Regions from separate parts of the Marinomonas sp. HM11-D genome, predicted to be linked through region 1. Evidence: predicted binding sites of a transcription regulator. Region 1 holds the regulator's gene; the other holds the start of a gene.
What was found. Region 1 encodes PhoB, which activates phosphate uptake and scavenging genes when phosphate is short. Its sites were predicted from a motif close to TGTCATANNNNTGTCANA; they were not measured.
Positions count from the first base shown of each region.

Region 2: the regulator PhoB is predicted to act here: its motif matches at 2,267-2,284, upstream of ACOSVP_RS09045 (inorganic phosphate transporter).

Region 1 is NZ_JBMMKT010000008.1:103,592-107,506, reverse strand. It holds gene ACOSVP_RS12350 (response regulator) at 1-335, shown strand, start outside; gene phoR (phosphate regulon sensor histidine kinase PhoR) at 405-1,808, opposite strand; gene phoB (phosphate regulon transcriptional regulator PhoB) at 1,816-2,511, opposite strand; gene ubiA (4-hydroxybenzoate octaprenyltransferase) at 2,607-3,461, opposite strand; gene ACOSVP_RS12330 (chorismate--pyruvate lyase family protein) at 3,478-3,915, opposite strand, start outside.
Region 2 is NZ_JBMMKT010000005.1:90,228-94,142, reverse strand. It holds gene ACOSVP_RS09050 (hypothetical protein) at 1-361, opposite strand, end outside; gene ACOSVP_RS09045 (inorganic phosphate transporter) at 465-2,033, opposite strand; gene exaC (acetaldehyde dehydrogenase ExaC) at 2,392-3,909, opposite strand.

The DNA.
Region 1 (3,915 bases):
CTAAGATCACCAACCCAACCGTATCGATTAAGGATGTGAAAATCCCAACCAAGGTGCGTTTTGCGGGTAAAGAGTTCCGTTGTATGGTGGTGCATTTCGGCAAAGAAGAAGCCACCCTGTTGATCAAAAGTGATGACGTGATCCCAACCGTGTTGGATCAAGCGGTCTTAGACCTAACCTTTGAGCAGAAGGTGAATCGTCTGAACTACTACGTGCAAGCGGTGGCGACCACTGAGAAAAAACATGACTCGGCGTTTTTAACCGTGACCCTGTGTTTGATCGATCAGGACGCGGACAAGGAAGCCTTTATTCAGCGTTTATTTGATTCGTTGTAAGAACGATTCAGACGACGCATAAAAAAGCCCAATGCATTGCATTGGGCTTTTTTGTATCTGAGTGCTGCACTACGCAGAAGGCGTATGCGCGGATGTTTCTGAGCCGTTCTCAGCCGTATCGGACACTTTCTTCACGTCATCCACGTTGTCTTCCACATCGCTTGCCACGGTCGCTAGCAATGCCTCTTGGCGTACACGGTCGGTTGGGAAGTGGCAGGAGAAGGTGCTGCCAAACCCCGGTTGACTGCGAATTTGCAGCTTGGCGTTATGGTGAATCAAGACGTGCTTGACGATCGCTAAGCCCAAACCAGTACCACCAGTGTTAGAGCCGCGGCCCTTATCGACACGGAAGAAGCGTTCCGTTAGACGTGGAATGTGGCGTGGGTCGATGCCCAAACCTTGGTCTTCTACTGAGAACACTCCACTGAATTCATTTTGAATCCATTTTACCTGAACGTGACCACCTTCTGGTGAGTACTTGATCGCGTTGAAGATAAGGTTTGAAAACGCGCTATAAAGCTCACTGGTAGCGCCATAAATGTAGCTATCTTCTGGAATCTCAAAGCTAATCTCATGCTGCTCTGACATCATCGGCAGGGCGGTTTTACGCACCGTCTCACAAATGTCTTCCAGCTTAAGCCATTGATGGGGCTCTTTCTGATCATTGGTCTCTAGGCGAGACAGCAACAACAAGTCCTCGATCAAATGCTCCATACGCAACGACTGATCGGTCATATTGACGATACCGCGTTGCATGGACGGCGGCAGGTTATCTTTAAACATGGATAAGGTTTCAAGATAGCCTTTGATCACTGTCAGTGGCGTTTTCAGCTCGTGGGAAGCGTTTGCGACAAAGTCTTTACGCATCTGCTCTAGCAAATGTAAACGGGTCACATCACGGACAAAAATCAGGTGATCGTTTTGGTCGTAAAGCGTGGTTTGCAGCTCTAAATATACCCCTTCTTTTGAAGGCGATTTAATCACGAGAGGCTCACCAAAGCGCTTTTGCGTGAAGTATTTAAAGAATTCCGGATTACGCAGAATATTGGTAATCGGTTGACCACGATCGACAGGACGTTGCAGGCCCAATAACAAGCCCGCCGAGTTGTTCCACCATTCCAAGTTGCCGTTATTATCGGCCATGATCACGCCTTCTTTGAGCGCGGCGGTGGAGTTCTCGATACGGTTCAAGGCTTGGCGCATACGACGTTTCGATTTACGCTGTTTCTTTTGCAGACGATAGACTGCATCAAAGATTTCACCCCAGATACCCGTCGCGTCTGGGGGCGCAGCTTTACCGGAGCGGCGTAGCCAATTGTGAAATTGATACAGTTGATACAGCTGCCAATACAGCGTACCGAGCGTATACAATAAGGCTAGCGCAAGAATATGGCCCAATACGAAACCAATGGCGATCACCGCCATTAGTCCACTCATCCATGTAATGAAAGCTCGTTGCCAAGTTCTTTTCATATAAAGTCTATGCCGTACGTTTCGCAGAGAATCGGTAACCCGTGCCGCGAACCGTTTGAATTAAAAAGTCGTGGGAATCGCCAATCGCTTTACGTAGACGACGAATATGCACATCCACCGTACGCTCTTCAACGTAAACGTTTCCACCCCAGACTTGATCCAATAGCTGTGCGCGAGAGTAGGCACGCTCTTGGTGAGTCATTAAGAATTTCAACAAGCGGTACTCAGTCGGTCCCATCTCGATTGGCATGGTGCCAATGGAAACGCGTTGGCTGATAGGGTCTAGCAGTAGGCCTTCCACTTCGATTGGGTCGTCGACACCTTGTGGTGTGGCACGACGCAATACCGCTTTTAAACGCGCCACCAATTCACGTGGCGAGAATGGCTTGGTGATGTAATCATCCGCACCCACTTCTAGACCTTGAATCTTGTTGTCTTCTTCGCTTTTCGCGGTCAACATGATGACGGGAATTTCCGCCGTGGTTGGGTCTTTTTTCAGGCGACGAGTCAACTCAACGCCACTGCCACCAGGCATCATCCAATCCACTAACACCAAATCAGGGCGGTGATCGACGATCATCTCATGCGCCTGTTGGCTATTTTCCGCTTCCATGTATTCATAGCCAGCCATTTCCAGCGCGACGGCGATCATCTCGCGGATTGGTGCTTCATCATCAATAATTAGTACTTTTTTACCGGTCACAGGATTTATCCTCATCTCAGGAACGGTAGTTATTAAAGCCGCTAAATATGACAGCTGTGTTAAATTGTCATATCAGTGCCACATGATTGCCACAATTAAATGTAATACCCGAGTAAGATTCCTGCAAAGATGCAGTAACCGACACGGTTATTATCTAAGAAAGAACGGAAGCAGGCTTGGCGCTCACGCTCTTTGGCTTGTTGGTATTGCTGGTAAAACAGGTACACAGCGCCCAACAAGCTGACAAAGTACAAAATCCCCAGCTGAGCAATCACGCCAATCCACATCATCAGCGATAGGGTTAGGCCCTGCAGAATAATAATCACCAGTAAGTCGTAACGGCCAAATAGGATAGCGGTGGACTTAATGCCGACTTTCAAATCGTCGGGACGGTCAGTCATGGCGTAGTAGGTGTCATAGGCGATGGTCCAGAAACAGTTCGCCACAAACAACATCCACAGTTGCGGATCCAGTAAGCTACCCCCTTGAGCGCTGTAGGCCATCGGGATGGCCCATGAGAACGCCAAGCCTAGGAACAGCTGCGGTAAATGGGTGTAGCGTTTCATAAAAGGATACAGCGCTGCTAGGAACAAACCGACAAAAGACAGCAAAATGGTTTGCAGGTCGGTAAACAGCACCAAAATAAAGCTTAAAATCGATAGTCCGGCAAACAGTGCCAAGGCTTCTACTTCTGATACACGACCGGACGGCAACGGACGGTTCTTAGTACGTTCGACAAAGCCATCGACTTTACGATCGGCAAAGTCGTTAATGACGCAGCCTGCTGAGCGCATGCTGAACACACCCAGTACAAAGATGAAAATCAGATGCCATTCTGGCCAGCCATCGGCCGCCAACCAAAGTGCCCAAAGGGTTGGCCACATCAGCAATAGGGAACCGATTGGGCGGTTAAAACGGGTTAAGTCGGCGTAATCTTTTAGTTTACTCATGGATTTTATCGCTTTGTTAAAGTTGTCCGGCGGCCGGCGTAATAGCACTGATGGCAGGGTAGAAGGCTTCGTTGACCAAGATACCTGGGCCATATTCGATAAATACGGAACGCCGCGCCCAGAGCGAGTCTTGGCAATTCAGAATCAAACCAGCAGGCAGTTTCACGACTTCCGTTGGGCTACGGCGTAAGCCTTTAGATTTATACACGTAACCACCCAGAGGACGGTTGCCTAAATGCGGCAGGTAGCGCCAAGAGCCGCGCAATGAGCGGGCTGGAATAATTGACCGAGCATACACCACAGGGATCTCATCGACGTACAAAATGACGCTACGTACTCGAGCCGTTTCGCGATTTTTTAACTTCAATCGTAGACGTTCACGCGGTGATGGGAGTTGCCAAGCATCGCTTAATACCTCGACCCGCAATTGACCCGCTTGACGCAGCTTCGCGGT
Region 2 (3,915 bases), on a different contig from region 1:
CGTGGGTTTGAACTTTGTCATTGATCGAAGCTTGATGGCCAGCTTTAAGCTCTCCTAGCAGCCGCTCGTAGCCTGGTAGCATGGCTTCCAAATCACTTACTAAATTATGTCGGTTCAAAAAGTGAATACTTGAAATTAAGTACTCCACTAACACCTGCTTAGAAAGCAAAGGCAGATAGCGGTCCGATAGACCCGTCAACAAATCCACTACGCGATAACAACGGCGGCTCAGCTGTTCAAGCTCCTGCTGTTGGCGTTCCTGACGCTCCTTATAAAAGCGCAGCAAGGCAATCGCTATAATCGAAGCCGTACCACCGATAGCAACGGCAATAATAATTGTTACTAAAAAACCACCAGTCACAGGAAGTTCCGCCAATGTTAAGAGCCTATTAGAAAGCTAAGCATATAAAAAAACCGATCATTATGCATGATCGGTTTTTCAAAACTCTCTAATATTCGCGCAATTAAGCGACAGAGAAGCCTAGTAGTGCATAGAAGATGACCGCAGCCAACAATGCCGAAGCAGGAACCGTGATCACCCATGCGGCAGCGATACGTAGTAGCGCGGAACGCTTAACCAACTCTTTCTTAGTCGCTTTCTTAAGACTCTTACGCTCTTCTTTACTGATTGGTGCAGAAGTCTGTAGCGATTTCACTTCACGTAAGATCGCACGCTTTTCTTCTACATCCGCCATTTTAAAGCGCTCAACGAAGGCGTGTGTATCTTCTGCACCCAGACCCGAGTTTTCAGAGTGCTTCTCGATCTGAGCCAATTTCTTCTCGTAAGAAAGCTTCAAGTATTCACGTAGGAAGCCCACACCGAAGATACCACCTACGGCAATATGAGTAGAACTTACTGGTAAACCAAGCTGAGAAGCGATGATTACCGTAATCGCAGCGGCCATCGCAACACAGAATGCGCGCGTTTTATCAAGCTCAGTGATTTCAGAGCCTACCGTACGAATCAGTTTTGGACCAAATAGCGCTAGACCGATGGCAATACCCAAGCCACCCACCATCATTACCCATAGAGGAATCGCTGCTTTAGAAGCCATACCGCCATGCAATAGAGCATCATTGATTGCAGCCAATGGACCAATCGCGTTGGCTACGTCGTTGGCGCCATGAGCAAAACTTAGCAACGCCGCAGAAACCACCAAAGGAACAGTAAACAGATTGTTTACCGCATCTTTCTCACTGGCAGCTTTCTGAGCTGCACGGTCGATAAGCGGACGAACCACAAAGTAAGCAGTGATCGCTAGACCAAGACCAATCAATGCCGCGGTAACAAAGTCTAGCTTCCAGATATGTTTCAAGCCTTTCATTGCCAAATAAGTTGCGAACGCCCATACCATGAAGGCTACTAGCATTGGCACAACTTTCTTCGCAGCTTCGATCATGTCACTCTTGTAAGTGATAGAGCGCTTAATGTAGATCAGGAACGAAGCCGCAATCACACCACCCATGACTGGTGAAATCACCCAGCTTGCAACGATAGCTCCTACTTTATCCCAGTTAGCAATATCCCAACCACCGGCTGCGATACCTGCTCCCATTACACCACCGACAATCGAGTGAGTCGTCGATACTGGAGCGCCTAGGTAAGTCGCAAGGTTCAACCAAATAGCGCCGGCAAGCAAGGCCGCCATCATCACCCAAATAAAGGTCGCAACATCAGGCAAAGCATTAGGGTTGATGATGCCATTTTTAATGGTACCGACAACGCTACCACCAGCAATCAAGGCACCGGCTGCTTCAAAGATCGCAGCAATCAAGATCGCGCCCGTCATCGATAGGGCTTTTGAACCTACCGCAGGGCCAACGTTGTTGGCAACGTCGTTAGCACCGATATTCAGTGCCATGTAAGCACCAAATGCCGCTGCAATCGCTAGGATAGAGACATTTGAAATGCCTTCGCCATGGGTGTAAGCGTAGTAGCCTGCGATGACAACGAAGGCCAACGCAACTAGGATACGAACGATTTCACCACCGCGGGTAGTTTTTGTGTCTGAGCCGTAGTTTGCTAGATCCATAAAAGATACTTCTTAGGTAATTAAACGACACTGGTTGGCAAAATTGCCGCGCTGCCTTTTCCCAAGGCACTTAACCAGCTCTTCAAATTAATCCGTCAAATTTCATTAAATTGAAACGCGCGACATTCTACACTTAGATCTTTTCTATAAAAACCCAAAGTAGACCGAAACTTGACACAATCACTGCCCCAAGCGCCTTACATTTCACTTGAGTGACATTTATATGACCTTTATGTGACAGCAATATTACAAGCGTAGTCACAATTAACAATTTGACCATTTTAGCCATAAAAAAAGGCCCCCGAGGGGGCCAAAAAATAGAATTGGGGGGGCCAATTCTCAGGGTAAAATGTGCGGCTTAGAAGAAGCCTAGCGGATTGATGTCGTAGCTAACCAACATGTTCTTAGTTTGTTGGTAATGATCTAACATCATCTTGTGGGTCTCACGACCAACACCTGATTTCTTGTAACCACCAAACGCCGCATGCGCTGGGTACTGGTGGTAACAGTTCATCCATACACGGCCCGCTTGGATGCCGCGGCCCATACGATAAGCAAGGTTAGTATCGCGTGTCCAAACACCCGCACCTAGACCAAACTCAGTATCGTTGGCGATCGCCAGCGCTTCCGCTTCGTCTTTAAAGGTAGTCACTGCGACCACTGGGCCAAAGATTTCTTCTTGGAAGACGCGCATGTCGTTCGAGCCTTTCAACAAGGTTGGCTTGATGTAGTAGCCATCGTTAAAGCCGTCAATCACTTCTGAGTCACCACCAATCAGCACTTCAGCACCTTCATCACGACCAATTTGTAGGTAGCTCATGATCTTATCGAATTGCTCTTGGGAAGCTTGCGCGCCGACCATAGTTTCAGTATCCAGCGGATTGCCACGCTTAATCTGACCAATACGCTCAACCACAAGCTTAATGAAGTCATCGTAGATGTCTTCTTGTACCAACAAGCGTGATGGACAAGTACACACCTCACCTTGGTTGAAGAAGGCCAATACCGTACCCTCAACACACTTACTGATGAAGGCGTCTTCTGCATTCATGATGTCGTTGAAGTAGATGTTTGGCGATTTACCACCAAGCTCTACGGTCGATGGAATGATATTTTCCGCGGCACATTTCATGATGTGCGAGCCCACAGGCGTCGAGCCCGTGAAGGCAATTTTGGCAATACGCGTGCTGGTTGCTAGTGCCTGACCGGCTTCAGCACCGTAACCATTGACAATGTTCAACACACCCGCTGGTAGTAAATCTTTAATCAAATTGGCTAGCACAAGGATAGACGCAGGAGTCTGCTCTGCTGGCTTAAGCACAACACAGTTACCGGCAGCCAAGGCTGGTGCCAATTTCCAAGCCGCCATCAGTAATGGGAAGTTCCATGGAATGATTTGACCGACCACACCTAGTGGCTCGTGGAAATGGTAGGCCACTGTGTTTTCATCGATCTCACCAATTGAGCCTTCTTGAGCACGGACACAGCCAGCAAAGTAGCGGAAGTGATCAGCACTTAGTGGCACGTCAGCCGCTAAAGTCTCACGAACGGCTTTACCGTTATCCCATGTTTCAGAAACGGCTAGGGCTTCTAGATTGGCTTCGATACGGTCAGCAATTTTTAAAAGGATATTAGAGCGGGCTTGAACGGATGTTTTCGCCCAAGCATCTTTGGCAGCATGGGCTGCATCTAGTGCGAGGTTGATATCTTCTTCGGTAGAACGAGGAATACGACAGAATGGCTTACCATCCACAGGACTTACATTGTCAAAGTACTGACCTTTCACTGGGGCAACCCATTCGCCACCAATGAAGTTTTCATACTGTTCGTTAAAGCTTACAACACTGCCTTCAGAACCTGGTTTAGCATAAATCATACTGTT